DNA from 3 places in the Arthrobacter sp. BG3 genome. Region 2 is predicted to be linked to each of the others. Evidence: riboswitches for the same ligand, from Rfam matches in the RefSeq annotation. Region 2 holds a riboswitch; each other region holds the start of a gene.
The links. Region 2 has a riboswitch for cyclic di-AMP ahead of AC1MFL_RS06005 (NlpC/P60 family protein). Riboswitches for the same ligand answer to the same signal wherever they lie in the genome.
Positions count from the first base shown of each region.

Region 1: it holds a riboswitch for cyclic di-AMP, as region 2 does, so the genes downstream of both, AC1MFL_RS06615 (aggregation-promoting factor C-terminal-like domain-containing protein) here and AC1MFL_RS06005 (NlpC/P60 family protein) in region 2, are expected to answer to the same signal.
Region 3: it holds a riboswitch for cyclic di-AMP, as region 2 does, so the genes downstream of both, AC1MFL_RS17940 (NlpC/P60 family protein) here and AC1MFL_RS06005 (NlpC/P60 family protein) in region 2, are expected to answer to the same signal.

Region 1 is NZ_CM155270.1:1,514,870-1,522,261, reverse strand. Features, by position in the region: gene AC1MFL_RS06645 (glycosyltransferase) at 1-294, shown strand, start outside; gene AC1MFL_RS06640 (DNA glycosylase AlkZ-like family protein) at 299-1,555, shown strand; gene AC1MFL_RS06635 (nucleoside deaminase) at 1,625-2,128, opposite strand; gene AC1MFL_RS06630 (phosphatase PAP2 family protein) at 2,200-3,042, shown strand; gene upp (uracil phosphoribosyltransferase) at 3,055-3,690, shown strand; gene AC1MFL_RS06620 (VOC family protein) at 3,705-4,040, shown strand; gene AC1MFL_RS06615 (aggregation-promoting factor C-terminal-like domain-containing protein) at 4,075-4,863, opposite strand; cyclic di-AMP (ydaO/yuaA leader) riboswitch at 4,865-5,022, opposite strand; gene AC1MFL_RS06610 (ATP-binding protein) at 5,127-6,845, opposite strand; gene AC1MFL_RS06605 (response regulator transcription factor) at 6,849-7,392, opposite strand, start outside.
Region 2 is NZ_CM155270.1:1,366,498-1,373,889, reverse strand. Features, by position in the region: gene AC1MFL_RS06025 (MFS transporter) at 1-337, shown strand, start outside; gene serC (phosphoserine transaminase) at 413-1,540, opposite strand; gene AC1MFL_RS06015 (iron-dependent transcriptional repressor DtxR) at 1,806-2,501, shown strand; cyclic di-AMP (ydaO/yuaA leader) riboswitch at 2,651-2,861, shown strand; gene AC1MFL_RS06010 (M23 family metallopeptidase) at 2,872-3,687, shown strand; cyclic di-AMP (ydaO/yuaA leader) riboswitch at 3,837-3,995, shown strand; gene AC1MFL_RS06005 (NlpC/P60 family protein) at 4,305-5,066, shown strand; gene AC1MFL_RS06000 (HNH endonuclease) at 5,287-5,787, shown strand; gene mobA (molybdenum cofactor guanylyltransferase) at 5,842-6,564, shown strand; gene AC1MFL_RS05990 (DUF6457 domain-containing protein) at 6,548-6,835, shown strand; gene AC1MFL_RS05985 (molybdopterin molybdotransferase MoeA) at 6,832-7,392, shown strand, end outside.
Region 3 is NZ_CM155270.1:3,969,219-3,976,610, forward strand. Features, by position in the region: gene AC1MFL_RS17900 (hypothetical protein) at 1-116, opposite strand, end outside; gene AC1MFL_RS17905 (universal stress protein) at 363-833, shown strand; gene AC1MFL_RS17910 (GYD domain-containing protein) at 1,056-1,376, shown strand; gene AC1MFL_RS17915 (YybH family protein) at 1,517-1,990, opposite strand; gene AC1MFL_RS17920 (hypothetical protein) at 2,158-2,595, shown strand; gene AC1MFL_RS17925 (HNH endonuclease) at 2,714-4,207, opposite strand; gene AC1MFL_RS17930 (DNA alkylation repair protein) at 4,285-4,935, shown strand; gene AC1MFL_RS17935 (hypothetical protein) at 4,950-5,234, opposite strand; cyclic di-AMP (ydaO/yuaA leader) riboswitch at 5,448-5,618, shown strand; gene AC1MFL_RS17940 (NlpC/P60 family protein) at 5,623-6,351, shown strand; gene AC1MFL_RS17945 (dihydrofolate reductase family protein) at 6,408-6,995, opposite strand; gene AC1MFL_RS17950 (helix-turn-helix transcriptional regulator) at 7,261-7,392, shown strand, end outside.

The DNA.
Region 1 (7,392 bases), 150 kb from region 2:
CCAACGTCGGCGACGGAACGCACCGCCGACCTGCCGGGTGCCGCCGTCGCCCTTGGCCCGGACCCGGCACCCCTGACGAAGGTGCTGCGGCGCTGGCTGAGCGACCCCTGGGTCCGCGCCCGCTGGCGGGCCGCCGCGGTTGACGCCCGGGAGCGTCTGCCCGGCTGGGACGCCACGGCCCGGACCGTGCTGGCAGCCCTGGACCCGGGGCTTCCCGCTGCGCAGCAGCCGGCTGATGCGCAGGAATTGGCTGCTGCGGAAGATTCCCCTGCCGCGCCGGCTGGTGGACAATGACCCCATGACGCCCGAGCCCCTGACCACGCAGCCCCTGACGGCGAACGCGCCGCCGGCCCGGACCCTCACCCGGGAGCGGCTCCGCGCCTGGGCCTGGCACCAACAGGGCCTGGACGGCTCGCTGGCCGGCTGCACCGCGGAACAGGTGTTCGCCCGGGCGGGCTGGGCGCGCTCCGTGGGCGGCGCCAACCCCTACCTCACGCTCTTCGCCCGCGCCGGAATCCGCCGCGCCGAGGTGGACGCCGACGTCGGGGCGCGCCGGATCCTCGAACTCCCGACCGCGCGGGGATGCACCTACGTCCTGGGCCGGGACGACTTCGCGTGGGCGCTGCAGCTCGGGCGGGACGCCGCCGAGGCGGCCGTCAAGGTGGTCGGCCGGCTCGGCGTGGACCGCGGCGAAATCACCCTGCTCGAGGAGCAGGTGCTGCACACGCTCGCCGAAGCCACGGTCCCGATGGACCCGCGGCAGCTCAAGGAGGAACTCGGCGAATCCGTGCGGAACCTCGGTGAGGAAGGGAAGAAAAAAGGCGCCACCACGACACTGCCCACGGCCCTCGGCATCCTGCAGTCCCAGGGCAGGATCCGCCGGGTCCCGGCCAACGGCCGCCTCGACCAGCAGCGCTACGCCTACGAATTGTGGGACCTGCCGCCGAGCCCGCTCGACGACGACGAAGCCCGCGCCGAGCTGGTCCGCCGTTATCTTGGCTGGACCGGAGGCGCCACCTTCAAACAGTCCCAGTGGTTCACGGCCTTCACCGTGGCCCAGAGCAAGGCATCGCTGGCCGCAGCCGGCGCCGTGGAGGTTCCCACCGCCGGCGGGGAGACGCTCTGGATGCTGCCCGACGACGTCGAGCAGCTCGCCGCGTTCCAGGAGCCGGCCGGCGAGCAGATCCAACTGCTCGCCGGAACGGACTCGCTCGCGCTGCTGCGGCGCAACGCCGCCGACCTGCTGGCCGAGGAGGACCTGCACATGAAGGCCCTGGGTTCGCTGGCGCTGCAGGCAGACCTCCCGGACCATCCCATCTTCGACCGGGGCCGGATCATCGGGCTGTGGCAGTACGATCCCGGCAGGGAGGGGATCGTGCCCTGGGTGTTCCACGCAGCCACGCCCGCCGTGACCCGGAGGATTGCCGAAGTCGAGGAATGGATCCGCGAGGACCTGGGCGACTTCCGCGCCTTCGGCCTCGACTCACCGGCCACCCGGCAAAAACGGATCGACGGCCTGGCGGCGGCCGCAGCGGACCCGGCAGCCGGCAGCTAGCGCTTCCGGTCCGCCTCAGGTACGGGGGCAGGCACGGGGAAGGGCGCAGCGAATCGCGTGGGCCAGGGTTCAGGCGCCGCGGTGCGCGGCAAAAAAGTCGCGCAGCAAGGCCGCGCATTCCTGCTCCCGGACCCCGCCGTACACCTCCACCCAGTGGTTGAGCCGGCGCTCGCGGAGGACATCGAACACGGAGCCGGCGGCCCCGGCCTTCTCGTCCCAGGCGCCGAAGACCACGCGCGGGATCCGGGCCAGCACCACGGCCCCCGCGCACATGGCGCAGGGCTCCAGCGTCACCACGAGCGTGCAGTCCGCCAGGCGCCAGCCGTCGCCGGCGCGCCCGCCCCCGCCGCCCGGCTCCTGCAGCCGCGCGGCCGCGGCGCGGATGGCCACCATCTCCGCGTGCGCCGTCGGGTCCCCAAGGGCCTCCCGCTCGTTGCGCCCGCTGCCGAGCACGGTGCCGTCGGGACCGATGACGACCGCGCCGATCGGCACGTCGGCCGTGTCCAGCGCGGCACGCGCCTCGGTGAGGGCAAGGCCCATCCATTCGGCATGGCGCGGCTCAGGGGAAGTCATGGCTCAATGATAGTTTCGGTACTAAGCACGCTGTGCAGCACGGCTGCCGGCACCAACATTCGGGAGATACCGTGAACACCGGGATAGAGAGCTGGCTGACACAGCGCTGGGGCAAATGGGTGGTGCCGTACGCCGCGCTGTGGGTCACCATGCTCATCGGCGGCGCGATGGTCCTGGTTCTGGCGCTCGTCAGTGCCGAGGTCTACGACAACGTCGTGGACGACGCCGGCCTGGCCAACCTGGACAAGCCCACCCTCGGGATGATGGAAGAGCTCCGCAACCCCGGCCTCGACGCGTTCGTGACGGGGTTCACCAACATCGGGGGCGGGATTGGGATGCCCATCCTGGGCAGCATCCTCACGGCCTGGCTCATCTGGGCCGGCCGGACCTGGCGCCCGCTGATCCTCGTCGGGGGCGCTGCCGCCGTGTCGGTCACCGCGACGGCCGTGGGCAAGAAACTGATCGGCCGGTCCCGGCCGGACCACGCCGACGCCGTGCCGCCCTACGAAAACTCGCCCTCCTTCCCCAGCGGCCACACGCTGAACACCACGGTGGTGATCGGACTCGTGGTCTACCTCGCCTGCCTGCAGATCAAACGCACCATGGCCCGGATCAGCCTGATCGCGGCAGGGGCGATCTTCATCTTCGCAATGGGCATGAGCCGGGTGTACCTGGGCCACCACTGGATGACCGATGTGATCATCGGCTGGGTGCTGGGGCTGGCCTGGGTCGGGATCGTCATACTGGCCCACCGGCTCTTCCATGTCCTGCGGCACCGCGAACACGCCGGACCCGCCCCGACATTTGACCACCCGGCCCACCTGCGCGACGGCTCCACCGGCAGCAGCGCTGACGGGGACACGGACGACGTCGGGGCCCGCGGCCCCGCGGGCGGGCCCCCGGCCGCCGGGTGATAGTTTTGACCCATGCGCACTCTCGTTGTGGACCACCCGCTGGTCGCCCATAAGCTCACCGTTCTGCGGGACAAGAACACCCCGTCCCCGGTCTTCCGCCAGCTCACCGAGGAACTCGTCACGCTCCTGGCGTATGAGGCCACCCGCGAAGTACGCACCGAACCGGTGACCATCGAGACTCCGGTCAGCACCACCATTGGCACCGCCTTCACCAAACCCACCCCGCTGGTGGTTCCCATCCTGCGCGCCGGACTCGGCATGCTCGAGGGCATGACCAAGCTCGTCCCCACGGCAGAGGTCGGCTTCCTGGGCATGGCCCGCGATGAAGAGACCCTGGACATCATCACGTACGCCGAGCGGCTCCCCGAGGACCTCACCGACCGTCAGATCTTCGTCCTGGACCCCATGCTCGCCACCGGCGGCACGCTGCGCGAGGCCATCAAGTTCCTCTTCAAGCGGGGCGCCTCCGACGTCACCTGCATCTGCCTGCTCGCCGCCCCGGAAGGCCTGGCCAAGCTGGAGGAAGAGCTGGCCGACGCCAACGTGACGATCGTGCTCGCCTCGATTGACGAGAAGCTCAACGAAAAGTCCTACATCGTTCCGGGCCTGGGCGACGCCGGCGACCGGCTCTACGGCGTGGCCGGCTAAACCAGCCGCCCTGCGTGGACCGCGCCAAGGACTTCTACGTCAACCAGGTGGGCTTCAATGCCGACTACGACGAGCGGCCCAGGGAGGGTATCCGTTTCGTCCAGCTGACACCGCCGGGCTCCGGCTGCTCGATCGCCATTGGCGAGGGCCTCAATGATGCCCCGCCGGGCACCGCCCCCGGCCTGCAGCTTGTGGTCAGCGACATCCAGGCGGCCCACAAGCAGCTCAAGGACAACGGCGTGGATGTCAGCGACGTCGACGTCCAGGACTGGGGGCATTTTGTCTATTTCGCCGACCCGGACGGCAATAAGTGGGCGGTGCAGTACATCCCCAACCGGTCCGCTGGCTAGGCGCGGGGGCCTTCAGGAAGGCCGCGCCGGCTGTTTAGTACCAGTGGTGGGCCAGGTGGAAGTTCAGGGCGCCGCACGGTGAGCCGTAGCGGTCCTTGACGTACTTCAGGCCCCAGTTGATCTGGGTGCGGTAGTTGGTCCGGTAGTCCGCGCCCGCGCTGGCCATTTTCTCGGCCGGCAGGGACTGGACCACGCCGTAGGCGCCGCTGCTCGGGTTGGTGGCAGTCGTCTCCCAGTCCGATTCCTTGGTCCAGAGCTTCATCAGGCACTGCATCTCGCCGGGCGCCCAGCCGTAGGAGCCCAGTTGCCCCGCCGCATAAGCCTGCGCGCCGGCAGGGTCATTGACGGCAACGGGGGCAGGAGCCGGAGCAGGAGCCGGGGCCGGGGCCGGTGCGGGGGCCGGTGCGGGTGCAGGGGCCGGTGCGGGCGCCGGAGCGGGGGCAGGGGCGGGTGCTTCGGCGGGCTTCACCTCGGCTGGCTGGGCCGCGACGACACCGGCGGGGATGACGGCCTGGTTATCGGCCCGGACGCGTTCAAAATCGAGGTGCGTCAGCGGATCCGCGGTGGTGGCTGCCTGCGTGGAACTGCCTGCACTGGCATTGCGGGCGGCGGTCTCGGATGCCTGGCCGGCTGCGCCGACCCCCACGATGACCGCACACGCGGCGGCAACGACGGCCACGCGGCGCCCGGTTGCGCCGAGGCCGTTGCCAAACCGGGCCAGGGCCGAAGCGGGCTTGGCGGGTTCAGCGCGGTGGCGCGACAGGGTGGAGCGGGTTGTCTTTGCAGCGTCGTCAGGGCGTGATTGTGCCTGGAATTCAGTCATGAGTGCCTCTCAACGCCTGCGGAGTTAGCTGTCGGGTTCGGATGAGGTCATCCGGCCGCACGGAAATTCACGTGTCGGCTTCACCCCAAGGGCGCAAAGATGCAAAATGCCCGGGAACTCTGGGTCCCCCGCCTCTGCCTGGTCGAGCGGAATCCGGGAGGCGGCAGAGTTTGGCGTGCATCCGGACATGCGGCCCTAGTGATGGCCGCACCCTAAAGACCGTACAGGACGTAGGCGGCTAAGTCACATTTTGGTAACAGGGATCACGGCAGCGGTGTGGCGTCTTGCGCCGTGCTCAGCAGCCGGCGGTCTTTGGCCGCAACCGGAGGCTTAGCCGCAGCAGGTCCTTTAGCCGCACCCGGGGGGTTGGCCGCACCCGGAGCTTCAGCCGCAGGGGGAGCATCCGGCAACCGCACGGTGAACTCTGTCCGTCCCGGGACCGACGTGACGCTGACAGTCCCGCCATGGGCCTCAACAATTGACTGCACGATGGACAAGCCCAACCCGCTGGTTCCCTCGGCGGACGCGCTGGTGATGGTGGCGGCGGAGGCAGCGGCCGCCGGGGACCCCGGAAGCGTCCGGGGCGGGTGGACCGGAAGGCGGGGAAGGTGCGTGTGGCCGGGTCCCGACGTCGTGTTGGCCACCGGATTCTTCCGGGACGCGTCCGCGCGCGTGAAACGCGCAAAGACGCGGTCCACGAACCCGGGGGCGATCCCTGGGCCGTTGTCCGTTACGGTCATCACGGCACTCCCGTCCGGGGCGCGCTTCACCCCGGTCACCACCATGGTGCCCGGTCCGGTGTGCTTTCGCGCGTTGGAGAGCAGGTTTGCCAGCACCTGGTGGAGCTGGGTCGCGTCGCCGCGGACCACCACAGGCTCCTCCGGAAGCTCCAGATGCCAGACCCGGTCCGGGGCGATGACTTTCTCATCGCTCACCGTCTCGATGGCCAGTTGGGTGAGGTCCACCTCGCTGAGCTTGAGGGGCTGGCCCTCATCCAGCCGGGCAAGCAGGAGCAGGTCCTCCACCAGGGTGGTCATCCGTTCGGACTGGCTCTGCACGCGGGCGAGGGACCTCTGGCCGTCGGGGGTGAAGTGTTCGGTCATCCGCATCAGCTCGGTGTATCCGCGGATGGCAGTGAGGGGGGTGCGCAGCTCGTGGGAGGCATCCGCCACGAACTGTCGGACCTTCGTCTCACTCTTCTGCCGGGCTTCGAGCGCGTTGGAGACGTTGTCCAGCATCAGGTTCAGGGCATGCCCGACGCTGCCGACCTCGGTTCCCGGATGGGCTGCGGAGTCCGGCACCCGCATGGCAAGTCCCACTTCGCCGGCGTCGAGCGGGAGGCGGGAGACCTGCGTCGCCACTTCGGAGAGCTGGTCGAGGGGCTTCATGGTCCTGCGGATCAGTGCCGTCCCGGCCAGGCCGATCACAACGAGTCCGCCGGCGGAGACCAGCGTCATGGTCCAGACCAGGGAGGCAAGGGTGTTCTGCTTCTCGGCGAGCGGCAGCCCGGTCACAATCACGTCGCCGTCCGGGGTCTCGGCGGCAACAAGCCGGTAGGCTCCCGCGGACAGGGTCCGGTCCACGGAACCGTTCCGGGGGGTCAGCTTAAGGAGAATTTCGTCGTCGTCGTCGGTGAGGGACCTGCGGGTGGCGTCATCGGCGAGGAAGCCGGCGCTGCGGACCGAATCATCCACGATCCTCGCGTTCAGGGTGCCGGTCCCCTGGCCCCGCGCGTCAAGGGGATCGGCGCGGCCGCCGGTGCGGCCAAATTCGCGGGCACGGGCCGCGGCCTGCACCAGTTGGGTGTCGAGCTGCTTACTCAGGAACGAGTCCATCGAGGCATAGCTGACGAGGCCGACCGCACCGCAGATTGCCACGAGCAGGGCCATGGTGACGAGGACCAGCCGGGTGCGCAGGTGCCAGGTGGACGGGTTGCGCCAATTGAGCCCGGAGGCACGGCTGCTGGCGGGGCGTTCAGGCACTGATCAGTCCGCCGGCTTCAGGACGTAGCCGGCGCCCCGCACCGTATGGATCATGGGCGGGTAGTTGGCGTCGACCTTCTTGCGCAGGTAGGAGATGTAGAGCTCCACGATGTTGGCCTGGCCGCCGAAGTCGTAGTCCCAGACCCGGTCCAGGATCTGGGCTTTGCTGACAACCCGTTTCGGGTTCTCCATGAGGTAGCGCAGCAGCTCGAACTGGGTCGCCGTGAGGTGGAGTTCCTCGCCCGCGCGCCGCACTTCCCGCGTGTCGACGTTGAGTACGAGATCGCCGACGACGAGTTCGGCTGTATCCATGGCTGCCACGCCGGAACGCTGGACCAGCCGGTGCAGCCGCAGTAGCACTTCCTCCATGCTGAACGGTTTGGTCACGTAGTCGTCGCCGCCCGCGGCCAGCCCGGTGATCCGGTCCTGGACGGCGTCCTTGGCGGTCAGGAACAGCGCCGGCACCTCCGGAGCGAAGGCGCGGATCCTGCCCAGCAGCTCAACGCCGTCGAACCCGGGAAGCATCACGTCGAGCACTAGCACGTCG
Region 2 (7,392 bases):
GCTGACGAGCGCCAACGGCTACGTCCAGACGACCACCGACCCCGTGATGCGCGGCCGGGTGATGGCGCTCTATATGGCGATCTTCATGGGCGGCACGCCCATCGGGGCGCCGTTCGTGGGCTGGGTCGCAAACGTCGCCGGCCCCCGCTGGTCGCTGAGCGTCGCGGCGGCCTCGGGCCTGATCGCGGCCCTGATCGGGCTGGTGTGGATCGTCCGGGCCAGGCAGCTGCGGATCCGGTTTGACCGCCGCGCCCGAGGCCTGCGCCAGTTCCGCGTCGTGTCCGCCGGGCCCCGGAGCGCCGACGGCCCCAACGCGGACGGCGCCGCCCGGGAATAAGACCGGACGACGCCGTCGAACGCTGACGCTCGTTGTCGATTGCTGACGCTTCAGCGCTCTGTGTTGGGCGGGCAGCTACTTTTTCAGCTCGCCCACCACGAAGTCGATGCATTCCAGCAGCGCGGACACGTCGTCGGGCTCGATGGCCACGAAGGTCGCGATCCGGAGCTGGTTGCGGCCCAGCTTGCGGTACGGTTCGGTGTCCACAATGCCGTTGGCGCGGAGCACCTTCGCGATCGCGGCGGCATCGATGGAGTCGTCGAAGTCGATCGTCGCGATGACGTTGGAACGGTCCTCCGCCTTCGCCACAAACGGGGTCGCGTACTTCGAAGCCTCGGCCCAGCGGTAGATGCGGCCGGCGGAATCCGCGGTCCGCGCCGAGGCGAAGTCCAGTCCGCCGTTCGCGTTGAGCCACTGCACCTGGGCGTCCAGCGTGACGAGCGTGGCCAGCGCGGGGGTGTTGTAGGTCTGGTTCAGCCGCGAGTTGTCGATCGCGGTCTGCAGGTCCAGGAAGTCCGGGATCCAGCGTCCGTCGGCCTTGATCCGCGCCGCCCGCTCCAGCGCTGCGGGGGAGAACAGGCCAAGCCACAGGCCGCCGTCGGACGCAAAGTTCTTCTGCGGGGCGAAGTAGTAGACGTCCGCTTCGGCGACGTCGACGTCCAGCCCGCCGGCAGCCGAGGTGGCGTCCACCAGGACGAGGGAACCCGCGTCGGCGCCGGCCACACGCTGGACCGGAGCGGCAACGCCGGTGGACGTCTCGTTCTGGGGCCAGGCGTAGACATCGACGCCGGCTTCGGCCCGCGCTGCAGGGCGGGTGCCCGGCTCGGACTTGATGATGGAGGACTCCGCGAGGAAGGGTGCCTTGTTGGTCGCTGAGGCGAACTTCGAGCCAAACTCGCCAAAGGACAGGTGCTGTGCCTTGTTCTCGACCAGGCCGAAGCTGGCGATGTCCCAGAACGCGGTCGATCCGCCGACGCCGAGGATGACCTCGTAGCCGTCGGGGGCCCGGAAGAACTGGCTGAGCCCGTTCCGGACCGAGCCCACGAGGTTCTTGACCGGCGCCTGGCGGTGGGATGTTCCCAGGAGCTTCGAAGCCGCGGCGAGGGCTTCCAGCTGTTCCGGGCGGACCTTGGAGGGTCCGGCGCCGAACCGGCCGTCCTTGGGAAGGAGGTTTGCGGGAATCGTGATGCTGGTGTCGCTCACAGTGGCTCCAATTTTCGGCAGGTACTAGGGTGCGGCTCAGGAGATGGCCCGGCAGGTGGCTGCAGCGGAGCCTTGCGTTTCATTCTGCCTGACTGCCCGGCAGGCGAGGCAAAAGCGGCCGTCACAGTCCGGTCATTGAGATTATCCGGACAAATTCAAAATAGGCTAAGCTGTCCTGCGAACGTACGGCGGACCCCGCCAGGGCGCCAGCAGCTCGCGGTACGGTGGGAATCACGCAAGGACGGCGCTCGAGGAGCTGAGCTGAATGACGGATCTGATCGATACAACCGAGATGTATCTTCGGACCATTCTGGAACTTGAAGAAGAGAACATTGTCGCTCTCCGTGCCCGCATCGCCGAGCGGCTCCGCCACTCGGGCCCGACTGTTTCGCAGACCATTGGCCGCATGGAGCGCGACGGGCTGGTGGTCGTTTCGGGCGACAGGCACCTTGAACTAACCGCAACCGGCCGGAAACGTGCCATCGAAGTCATGCGCAAGCACCGCCTTGCCGAACGTCTGCTGGCCGATGTGATCGGGCTCGACTGGGCCTATGTCCATGAGGAAGCCTGCCGCTGGGAACATGTCATGAGCGAACGGGTGGAGCGGCGGATCTTCGAGCTGCTCAACCACCCCACCGTCTCGCCCTATGGCAACCCGATTCCCGGCCTCGCCGAACTGGGGGGCCTGCCGTCCCAGCCGCCCCTGGACGGCGTTGTGAATTTGCTCGAGGCCATGTCCGGCTACGGGCCGGATTCCCGGGTCAGGGTCAGCCGGCTCGCCGAACCCATCCAGGTCGAACCGGAACTGCTGGTCCAGCTTGACGAAGGCGGCATCCGCCCCGGCGCATCGGTGTCACTGGAGCGGGTGGGGGAGTACATCTCGGTGCGGGTGCCGGATATCGAGGGCGCACTGGAACTCCCGCCCGAGGTTGCTGCGCACGTCTTTGTTACCGTCAGCTAACCGGCGCTAGTCGTCCGCTCATGGGACGACCCATGAGTTGTGCACAGAATCGATAACGGATTTATCTCCCGACGGCTTCATCGCCTATAGTTGAAGGCTAGTACCGATACCAAAGCGTTATCTGATCCGAGCCGAGCTCTGCCAGCGGATCAGTCCCAGAGTCACCTTTCTGGCAGGGGCGGGGGAACCACTTCCGGCTGTTTTGCAGCCTTGGGGTGAAGTCCGTCAGCGGCAAGCACGCTCCACCGAGGGACTCCTTTGGATGCCTCTGTGCCTGGGTGCTTGCTACGGCGGGCCGGGTCTTTGATCTCTCTGACCCGAATCCGACAGCTAACCCCGCAGGCTCTCCAGAGAGGAACCGTTCTTGACCATCCAGACCGCCAAGGGCCGCCGCCGTGCGACCGGTCCCGCTCCGGAGCCGCGTCCGGCCGTCGCCGTCCTGGCAGACCGCCCGCGTGACGCGCACCGCGATGAACGCAGGGGCCGCCGCAGCCCGTTCCGCCAGGTAACCGACTTTGCCGCCGCCAGCGGCGTCGGGCAAAAGGCCGGCATCGCCCTGGCCGCCACGGGACTGGTCCTCACTGTCACCGTGCCCGCCACGGGCCCTGTCATGGCCACGGACGCCGCGTCCGGCTCGGGATCCGTGTCGGCCGCCGTCCAGCCGGACGTCACCGCGGCCGAGGCCAAGATCGACTTCAGCCGCACCGCGGTCACCACCCAGGGTGACCCGGACGGGAAGCTCAAGCAGTTGCTGAGCGCCCAATCCGTCGGCAGCATCACGCGTGCGGCATCGGCGGGGACCCTCGGTGCGCCGCTGGATGTGATGATGGCTTCCTCTCCCTTCGGCTACCGTGTCAGCCCCATCACGGGCGGTGCGGGTGAGTTCCACCGCGGCCAGGACTATGCCGCACAGTGCGGAACAGCCGTCCACGCGGCGGCCAGCGGCACCGTCACATTTTCTGGATGGCACCCCTATGGCGGGGGTAACCGCATCGTGATCGACCACGGCAACGGCCTGGAGACCACCTATAACCACCTGTCCTCTTCCTCGGTCCACGTCGGCCAGAAGGTCTCGCGCGGGGACCTCGTCGCCATGAGCGGCACCACAGGCGCGTCCACCGGCTGCCACCTCCACTTTGAGGTGATGGTCAACGGCGATGTTGTTGACCCCCTCGGCTGGCTTTGAGCCAAGACGATGGATCACTCTCGCATTCTTGTGACATGCCGTGATCTGAATGTGACATTGCGTCCCAACTGCTGTACCGTTTGACCTACGCCAACTTTTCCGAAGTTGGCGCTCTTGAGTGGATTGCCTAGCTCTGCCACCGCTCAAGGTCCGTTCGCATGACATCGTCTGGCAGGGGCGGGGGAACCAATTTTGGTCTTCGCAAGAAGACCTTGGGGTTAAGTCGCAAAGCTTCCCAGGAAGCAGCGCGGCCGGGTGACTCCCATCCGAATCCGACAGCTCACCTCGCAGGCATTGGGAGAGGCTACTTTCGTGTCTTCACGCCACAATGCTGCGCGTCACCGCGCTTGCGCGGCTCTAACGAGCCCGCTGGAATCCAATGTCCGTACCGCCCTTTTTGGTGCCCGGAACGGATTCCATGCCGCCGTCTCAAGCTCTGCTGAGACCGGCCCGCAGGCCAAGCACCTGCACGCAGTTCCCGCTTTTGGCGCGTCTTCGCAGTACACCCTTCGCTAAGTAACCCATTTCGGGGCGATCCGGCGTACCCCCAAGATGCCGGAGCGTCCTCAGCCCGCGCCCGAAAAGCGCGGACCCAGGATCACGAAAGAGAGAACTTAATGACTACTCGTGCAAACGCACGGCACCGCGCCGAGGTCACCAAGACCAACTCGCTGGCCGTCATTGCCAAAGCTGTCGGCGACAACGCCGGCGGCATGGGTCGCCAGGCTGCAGTTATCGCAGCTGCTTCCGGCCTCGTCCTGACCAGCGGTATCGCGGCCAACGCTGCTGAGACCAACGTCCAGCGCGACTCCACCTCCGCTTCCACGCTCGAAGTACAGTCGGCCTCCCCGGCGACCATCTCGGCTGCTTCGACCATCGCGATCTCCTACGAGAAGCCGGCTGTCACCACGTCACCGGCCCCCGTCGTCGAGGCCCCGAAGCCTGTCGTCAAGGTGCAGGCGGCTCCCGCCGCCGCCCCGGCCGCAGGCACGAAGGCCGGCGCCGCCGCCTCCACCGCTGCCGCCACCCCGGCCCTGGCCGTCGCCAGCGGCATGGGCGCCACGATCGCCGCGGCTGCCTACGCCCAGATCGGCATCAGCCAGGACTGCACCGCACTTGCCACGAACGCGCTGGCTGCTGCGGGCATCAACTACCACGGCTGGCCGGCAGGTTACCTGTCCCTGGGACGCACCGTGAGCGCTGCCGAGGCACGCTCCGGCGACCTTGCGTACTACGCGAACGGTGGCTCGGGCATGGCCCACATCGCTGTTTACGTCGGCAACGGCATGGCCGTCCACGGCGGCTGGAACGGTGGGACCACGTCCCTGCAGACCGTCAACGTCGGCTCCGGTCCGGTCTTCATCCGCGTCGGCGGCTAAGACTTCACCTGATCGCAACACAAAGGACCCCCGCCATCCGGCGGGGGTCCTTTGTGCTGCCGGAGCGTGAACTTCAGCCTGCACGGCCGGCCGCCGGCAAAAAAATTCGGTGAAACGGCACCTCAGTGTTTACTCTTGTTTTGTCGATCCATAGCCCGACCATGCAGAGGGCAGCCGGCCCTCGTGCCCCTGGCGGGTGCGGCCGTGAAGAGGTATGCGGATGCGCACTCTCGTTCTGAATGCTGGATATGAACCGCTGGCGGTTGTGACCTTCCGCCGGGCGCTCGTCCTTGTGCTGACCGGGAAGGCCAGCGTCGTGGCGGAAGGCGACGATCCCGTCGTCGGACCCCAGGACGTCCTGGGCCGTCCCTCGGTGATTCTGTTGAATCGCTACATCAGGCCCCGGTACAACACCTCAACGGCGGTCAGCCGCCGGGGTGTGCTCCGCCGGGACGGACAACGCTGCGCCTACTGCGGCAAAGCTGCCCACACCATCGATCATGTCCAGCCCAAATCCAGGGGTGGCGCGGATTCCTGGGAGAATCTGGTCGCTGCCTGCCTGAGGTGCAACAACGCCAAGGGTGACCACACTCCGGGGGAAATGGGGTGGAAGCTCAGCTTCACCCCTGCGCCGCCACGCGGCACAACCTGGCAGATCAAGGAACTAGAGAAGCCCACTCCGGCCTGGGACCCTTTCCTGCTGCCGGAATCCGCGGCCTGAAGCAGGTCCCTTACTCTGATCCGGGATATCCCCGGACCGCGTTAGGCTGGGCGGGTGGAATTTGATGCTGTCATTCTTTCCGGCGGGAGGTCCTCCCGGCTGGGCGGCGTCCCCAAGTCCGGACTGATGCACGACGGCGCCTCCCTCCTTGAGCGCGCCCTGCTGGCCGCCCGCGCCGCGGCGGCAATCGCCGTCGTCGGGCCCGACCCGGGGGGGCTGCCCGAGGGTGTTCTGAGCTGCCGGGAGGACCCGCCGTACGCCGGACCCGCCGCGGCCATCGCCGCAGGTCTTTCCGCGCTGGCGCAGGACCGCGACGGGGAACCGCGCCACCGTGTTGCCGCCCCGTACACCCTGGTCCTGGCCTGCGACATGCCACGGGCGGGCGCTGCCGTCCGGGTGCTGCTGGAGGCGGCTGCGGGAGCCCCCCCGGTGGACGCCCTGGTGGCAGTGTCCGCTGACGGGCGCCGGCAGCCCCTGGTGGGCCTATATGGCACAGTTGCGCTACAACGATGCGTCGCCGAGGCAGCCCGGCGCGGCACGCTTGAAAACGCCTCGGTGTTCTCCCTTCTTGCTAGGCTGGAGGTGCGGGAGGTCAGCGTCCCCGAGGGGTCCACCGATGATGTGGATACTTGGGACGATGCGTCCGCATTAGGGGTGACCCGCCCGCCCGGCGGGAGTGGCAGTGATAGCCATGACCGCGGCCGCCAATCCGGCAGCCGGCCCGGGACTCCCCAGCTGAACTCGACCTTGGAGGCAAACGGTGAAAACCCAGGATGAAACACTGGAAGACTGGTGCCGTGCCCTGCTTCAGGCCCTGGAACTGGAAGACGTCGAGGTTGACGTGAACGAGGTCCTGGCCCTCGCCGGTGTGGCAGCGCACTCTGTGGTGCGCCCGGCCGCTCCCTTGACGACGTTCATCGCCGGCTTCGCGGCAGGCCTGGCCTCCGGCTCGGGACAGGCCACGGATGCCGTTTCCATGCAGGCAGCGATGGGCGTAGCCCGCAAACTCGCCACGGACTACGCGGCCACCGAAGCCTCCGGGGCATGACACCTGCACCCCCTCACGGCGGCGCAGCTGCCGCCGGGGTTGGGCCGGCATCCGGCGCGGAACCCGATGCGCCGCCGCACCGGCACCTCGCACACACCTGGCAGGAGGCCTGGCAGCTTGCCTTCGACTGCGCAACTCCCATTCCCGCTGCCCCCGTCGCCCTGAGCGAGGCCCTGGGGCGGACGCTTGCCGCCGATGTGGAAGCGCTCGTGGACCTGCCGCACTATGCCTCCTCCGCCATGGACGGCTGGGCGGTCAACGGCAGCGGACCCTGGATCCTCGCGGAACCCGGCCAGCGGTTGGCGCCCCACCAGGCCAGCCCGATCGTCACGGGCGGACTGATTCCTCCCGGGGCGAAGGCCGTTCTGCGCAGCGAAAGCGGCACCATCGCCAGCGATGAGGAGGGGTTGCCGGTGCTGCAGCTTGGCGGCCGCGCCAAGCCCGGTGAGCCGCGGAACGGCGAACACATCCGAAAGGCCGCGCAGGAAGCCGCCGCCGGGGAAATGCTGATCAAGAGCGGCACGCTGCTCAACCCCGCCCACCTGGCGCTCGCGGCC
Region 3 (7,392 bases), 1.9 Mb from region 2:
GCTGCCAGCGCCTTGTCCAACGAGGCCGCCCGCGTGCTCAGGTTCGTTGTCGCGGCGTCCAGTCTCGCCAGGAATTCGTCGTAATTGTCATGAGCCGGGGGGCCGTTGGTCTTCATGGGCTGCCCGCACGCCGTGCCGCCGCGCCGCCGCAGCCGTCCCGCCCGGGACGGCGCGATCTGCCTCGCCGGTATGTGCCCCCAACCCTCATGGCAAGAGAATAGAGGCTCCGGGCACGTTGTCATAGGGTCCCCTCTTTGCCCGGTTCTGGAGCCCGCGGCGGAGGCCCGCATCCGGCGGACCTTGACACTGACTTTTGCGGACACAGAGACTGAAAGGTCCAGGCAGCTCACCGAGGCTAGGGAATGGAAGACAAGATGGCCGGTACAGGTTCATTCGTGGTTGTGGTTGGTTTTGATGGTTCCGAGAGTTCTCAAAATGCCCTGCAGTGGGCCGTGGACGAAGCGAAACAGCGCAACGGCCAGCTTCGTCTCGTCACGGCCTGGAGCAAACCGGCGCTTGCCTGGTATCCGGCCATGCTGGAAACGGCCGTCGGCGAAATCGTGACAGAGGATTCCCCGGAAAAAACAGCAGAGACGCTCCAGGCTGCGGCCCTGAAGACCGCTGAAGATGCGGGGGTGGCCGCCACCGGTCAAGTCGTCCACAATGACTCGGCGGCGTCTGCACTTCTCGAGGCTGCCAAGTCCGCGGACCTCGTTGTGGTTGGCTCCCGAGGGCACGGCGGATTTCCCGGCCTGCACCTGGGTTCGGTGCCGGCCCAGGTCATCGGCCATGCACCCTGCCCGGTCCTCGTCGTCCGGCCCAAGGCCTCTTAGGGAGTGAATGCCCAGCTGGGCCCGGCCTTTGTCGGCGCCTTTTCGATCAGCGCTCCCGAGGTTCCGGCGGGGCTTTGCGGCAACCGTTGTAAGGGCGAGGGGGACGGCCTACCATGTGGCCACAGCCCCGCTCCGGGGACCAACTCCGGGACCTGCCCTCATGGGGTTCCGGGCACACCTTCGGATGCCCGGGTCCTGGACATCACGGGAAGGTAAGCGACCATGGCCAAATATCTGTTCGAAGCGAACTATGTGGGTGAGGGCATCAAAGGCCTCATGCGCGAAGGGGGCACGAAGCGCCGTGAAGCGCTTGTCGAAGCCCTCAAATCCGTCGGAGGCTCACTCGAATGCTTCTACTATGCCTTCGGCAAGACCGATGTACTGGGGGTCTTCGACGTTCCGGGGCCGGCCGACGCCGCAGCCCTTTCCCTCATGATCAATTCCACCGGCTCCGTGAACGTTCGTCTGAAACCGCTCATGACTCCGGAAGATCTTGACGAGGCGGCTAGGAAGACACCGTCCTACCGGGCCCCCGGGCAGTAAATGGCCGACAGCCGCCCACACCCCGCGTTTCCGCCTGGCCGCGTTACCGGCGCCGGCGTTTCCAGCTGGCCGCGCGGGCGGCAGCCGTCGGGAGGGGTTACTAGCCGGGCGGCCGGAACGGCCGGCGGCCAGACGGGAGGCTACCCGGCATCGTCGGGGGTGCTGCCCAGCTCCCCGAGCCGGCTTAGCTGCAGGAGGGTCGCGTGGCTGTCACCGTCGGGCACGGCGTCGCCGTGCCGGTGGATGATCCTCCACTCGCCGTCCTCGCGTCGAAAAATCGTTGTGACCCTCAGGGCGTAGGGCTCCGGCGGCGTCCCGCCGATCGACGCCGTCGTGTGCTCTATTCCCACGATGTAGGCGAGGTCCCCGCTGGCACCGGACGCGATGACCTCGTACTGAAAGGACGTGCAGTTCGAAAAGCGGGATGCCAGAAGGTCGAAGGCTGGCGCCACCTGGTCCCGGCCGATTTTGGTCATGACTGCGCCGAACAGAGTCACTGGATCAGTGCCTGACCACATGGCCTTGCGCGGTTCGGCATCGCCGTTGTGAAGTGCGGTTTCGACGTCGGTGAGCCGCGGCATGACGGCTGCCAGGAAGTCGTTGTGGCTGTCCACGGTCTGTCCTCTGTTCGAGCTCCCAGGATCAATTATCGGACGCCAAAAATGCCGCCGCAAGATGGTGTGGGAACCTCGACGCTCCACTTTTCAGCGGATCCTTGGCGTCAGCCCGCTGAGCGAGGACAGCCAGCCCTGGTACAAGGGTGCCTTGGGGGAGATCGCGGTTGGCCGAATCCTGGCGGGGCTGGGGCCGGAGTGGCTGGTCCTGTTACAACGCGGCGCATGAGGCGGCTCGGGCGTCCAAACGCCTCAGCGCCGCAGCGGGCACTGCCGTCATTGTCACCGGCGTCGTGGTGGTCGTAGAACCCAAGGCGATGACGGTCAAGGCGGCGCCGGACCAAGTTTCCGTGGTTACGGAGCGGCAGCTAATGCGTTGGCTCAAGGGTCGCCGCCATGTGTTGGACCTGGCGCAGGTGTCCCGGATCGCGGCGGCGGCCGTCCTGGCCCGGACCTGGCACCGGAGCCCTGGCCAGCCGGGTGACGCTCAAACGGTCCAGCAGGACTTCGCTGCCCTGCGGTTGCTGGTGGACAGGGCACGACGGCGTCGGGCAGCCCGGGTGCTGGGCTTGCCAGCCCTTGGATTCCTGTTGGCGGACCCCTGAGGGCGGCAATACTTCATACGCTGACCGGCCGCTGAACTTCAGATCCGTCAGACGCGCCGGGCGGTGAGCGTCCGACGGCCGATGCCGGCGGCAGAACTGCAGGGCTACCGCCACGGAATCATGCAGCAAGCCAATCGGCGGACGGCGCGCATTTTGCGGCTTTCAAGTGATGCAGGAGTTCGCGACGCTCGGGGGAGAGGACCCGGACCCGGGAGTTCCGCAGCGAACGAGCCTCGACAGGTTCCCACCCCGGCAACGGCGGGGCCAAGGATTGGTAGGTGTGTCCGGTGGGGGTGGTGACGTTGAGGGTGTGTCTGGGTCCGGGGCTGGGGCGGGAGGTCCAGCCGGGGGTTTCTTTGGTGTGGTTGCAGGCTTCGCAGAGTCCGGCGCCGTTGGTGTGGTTGGTGGTGCCGTCGTGGTGCCAGGGGATGATGTGGTCGAATTGGCGGATGGGGGCGTCGCAGTAGGGTGTGCGGCAGGTGGTGTCGCGGGCGGTGAGGTAGCGGCGGAGTCCGGGCGGGAAGAGCCGGGCTCGTGAGTCCATGGCGGTGAGGTCGCCGGTGCCGGGGGCGGTGTAGAGCCGGCGGAGCCAGACGTTCAGGGCTGCGTCTTCGCCGTCCGCGGCGCGGTCCCCGGCGCTGGTGCGGACGGTGTCGCCAACTTCCCTGCCGGTACCGGCTCCAGCGCTCATGCCCGTGCCCGTTCCTTCGGTTTTGAGGAGGGTGCGGGCCCAGCTGGCGGGGACGATGCCGTAGCCGGGGAGGCGGGCGGGTTCGCTGTGGCCCTGGAAGAGGGTGCGGTCGGTCATGACGAGTTGGATTTCGATGCCGCTGATCCCGCCGGGGGTGCCGGTGGTGCGTTCGATGAGGGCGTCGGCCATGAGTTGCCCGCGGGTGCGGGGGTCTCCTCCGGCGCGGAGGGTGGCCGCGTGCCGGGTCAGGGCGGCGTGGGCGGCGACGCCGGCGGCGACGGGGAGCAGTGCGGTGAGGTAGCACATGGTGTCCGGGGCCGGGCGGAGGCTGACGTGCCGTTCGGCGGCGGCGTGGCCGGCGCGGGCGGTGACGGTGCGGGGGTCCAGCCGGTACGCGGCGGTCCGGGCGGCGGCGATGATGCCCCGGTCCCCGGTCCCGTTGAAGGTTCCGGTGTCGGCGGCGAGTTCGTCATCCACGGCGGCCCGGTCCGTCGCGGACAGGCAGGCGGTTTCCTTCACCAGCAAGGTGGCGCGCCATTCGTTGAGCTGCCCGCTCTCCAGGGCCGCGAGGGTGTGGGGCATTTCGGTGAGGAGGGCTTGGGCCAGGCCCAGGAGCCGTCCGCCGCGGGCCGGGGATTCCCGCCGGGCCAGGGCGATCTGCGCGCCGACCCCGGATCCCAGCTCCGCCGCCGGCAGACCAAGGTTCCGCTGTTCGCGGCGCTGGAGGAGGTCGAAGGCGACGGCGATTCTCGCCTGCAGTGCGGCCGTGGCGGATTTCAGGTCCTCGAGTTCCCGGAGCTGGCCGATCAGTCCGGCACTCTCACAGGCCGGGCGGACGGCGGCGAGGGAGCGGGCCACCTCGGTGACCGCCCCACCAACCGCCGCTTCCGGAACCATTTCGGGCCCCTGCTTGCCGTCCATGGAAACACACTATCGGGCACCTGCGACATTAAAAGCGACCCGGAACGCGGCCACCAAAAATGCGAAAGAATAGCCCAATGAGCGAAGCCGGTGAATTCATAGACTGGGCGCTCCAGCGTGAGTCGTCTTGGAGCCGCGCGGAGGAAGCGGAGGCGAGGCACGGCAGCGATCACCGCTACTACGGGGCGTCCGTCGGCGCCGTGCGCGGAACGGTCCGCGACGCCCTCCGCCGCCATCCTGGACTGACGCACGATGACATCACCGCCCTAAGCTCCGAGTTATGGGAGGTGCCCGTCTTCGAACGCCGCCTCGCCGCCGTCGTCCTCCTCCAATCCAGCGCCGGTCTGCTGACCAACACGGACCTGACCCGGATCGAAGGCTTCGTGCGGAGCGCACAGGTGGGCGCGCTGGTCGATCCGCTCGCCATCGACGTCGTCGGTCCCCTGATCGCAGGACTCGACGTCGTCGGCAGGGTCCGCGCTGACAGCGTCCTGGACCGTTGGGTTCGGGATCCCGACGGCTGGCTGCGCCGCGCAGCCCTGCTGTCCCCGCTGTGCGGGCTGCGCGCCGGCGCGGGGGATTGGTCCCGGTTCGTGCGCCACGCCCGCTCGGTGCTGGCTGAGCCGAACCTGACGCAAGACGCCGGGGCCGCGGCCGCGGCCGCCGCCGACGCGGTCTCGCTGGTGCTTGCCGAGATGGCCAGGCGCCGGCCCGAGCTGGAATTCTGACCGGGCGGCCCTGATCAGCGGGTACTCTCCTGGTGCGGCAGCCGCCGCTCCACCACGGCGTAGGCCTTTTCGTCGAAGAACTCCCAATCGGTGATCACCATAAAGCCGAGGGCGTCCACCCGGTCGTTCAGAACGTGCACGTCGAAGCCACCGTCGCGGGGCTCGGCGTCCCACGTGGAAACGTGAACCTCCCCGTTTTCCAGCACCAGCAGTTCGGTGTTGACGCTGAAGTCCTCCTGCGGCTGGTTGCTTAGCTGGCAGATGGCGACACAGTGCCTGGCGCCTTCGGGGTTGTTCATGGTCGGGCCTCCGTTTCGGGGGAACGGTGATGGCATCATCCTATGCCCGGGGCCGATAAATCCGCCCGCGTCCGGCCGGGGCGCTGTGCCCCGCGAAACACACCCGGCGTTACCCCAATGTGACTTGTCGTAATCATTCCGTTACCGTTGTTAGGTGCCTGTTGTTTCCGAGACAGGCTCTCCCCTGCCGATTGCCTAACTCTGCCGCGGCGTGGGGATAACTCGCAGCAACGTCCGGCAGAGACGGGGAAACCACTTTTGACCCGCTGTTCTCCAGGGGTCTTGGGGTGAAGCCGCACGGCCCGTCATGATCGGGCCAGCGTGCGGCCGGGTGCCTCCCATCCGAATCCGACAGCTCACCTCGCAGGCATTGGGAGAGGCTCCTTTAATGACTTTTAGCAATACCCGTGCGCCCAAACGCGCCGACCTTCGCAGCAAACGCCGCACCGCCGGCACCATCGGCCGCCAGGCCGCAGTCCTCGTCGCCGCATCCGGAATGGTGCTCAGCGGCGCCATGGCCGCCAATGCAGCCGACGCACCGGCCGAACGCGACTCCGCGCCGGCGTCGTCCGTTGACGTCCAGGGCCAGGTCTCCGCGCCGGTCATGGCAGACTCCGCCGTCCAGATCACCTTCGAGCGCCCGGCCGTTGAGACTGCCCCGGCTCCCGTGGTCGAGGCACCCAAGCCCGTAGTCGCTCCGACGGCCCCCGCCGCACCGGCCCCGGCAGCCCCTGCCGCCGCCAAGGCGACCGTGAAGGTCCAGGCCGCGCCCGCCCCGGCCGCTGCCCCGGCAGCCGGCGGAGTCAACGCCACCCTGCTGTCCATGGCGTACGGCCAGATCGGCGTCACGCAGGACTGCACCGCAATGGTGGAGAAAGCCCTGAATGCTGCCGGCATCCCGGTCGGGGACATCGGACCGCAGGCCTTCCTGAAGTACGGCAAGGTAGTCGCTGACCCCCAGCCCGGCGACATCATCGTTCAGTCCGGCCACGTCGCCATCTACGCCGGCAACGGCCAGGCCATCAGCGGCGGCATGAACGGCGTCAACGCCACCATAGCGCACCCGCTGTCCTGGCTCACCGCCACCGGACCCGTGACGTTCGTCCGCGCCGGCTAGCAGCACCGCCAACAGCGCACAGCAGGCCGGTCGATCGGTTGCCTTGGGGCAGCGGATCACCGGCCTTCTGCGTGCCCGGTGTCCGGCTCCACTGTGTACCGCAGCAGCACCACGCCGTTGCCGAACGTCCGGCTCTCCAGCAGCCGGAGCGGCGTCGGCGCCTCCGCCTCCTGGAACAGGGGCTTGCCCCGGCCCACAAGGACCGGATGCACATAGATCCGGTACTCATCGATCAGGCCGAGCCGCCGGAAAGCAGCCGCGAGATCGGCCCCGCCCAGCGCGAGATCACCGCCGGGCTGCTCCTTGAGCCTGACCACGTCCTCGGCAACGACGTCGCGCACCACCTCGGTGTTCCAGTCCGCCTTCGCCAGGGTCCTGGAGTAGACGATCTTCGGCATGTCACGCCAGATCCCCGCAAACTCGGCAATCGGCGCAGGGACCGACGGGTCCCGGTCCGCCGTCGGCCAGTATCCGGCCATCAGCTCATAGGTGACACGGCCGTCCAGGAAGCCGCCCATGGCGCGGAGTTCGTCGTTGAAGTGATTATGCAGTTCCTCGTCGACCCGGTGCCAGCCCAGGTCCCGCCCCGGGCCCTCCATGTATCCGTCCAGGGACACCTGCATCATGAGGATGATCTTGCGCATGCGGGGCTCCTTCGCTGGGCTGCCGGGGTTCCAGCGTACGCCGCGTACCGCGGCCGTGGCAGGGGAGGGAAGGCCCGACGTCGGCGGCAGCATCTTGCCGGAACGTACCTCCCGCTGGATGCAAATGGGCCGAACAGAGCAGAACCGGCAACATCTTGCCGAAACTTGCGAATCACGGCAGGATGGGAGGATCGGATTCCTCAACCGGCAGTATCCTGCCGACTGGAGCCGATGACTATGGAGTCGATGACTGGGGAGCCGAGAAATGGGTGACGTGGTGTCCATTGGGGCCAGCATCCGGAGCGCCCGCAAGGACGCCGGGATCACGCAGGAGGACCTTGCCCACCTCGCCGGGGTTTCGGTGCGCACCGTGCGGGCGATCGAGACCGGGGCCGGA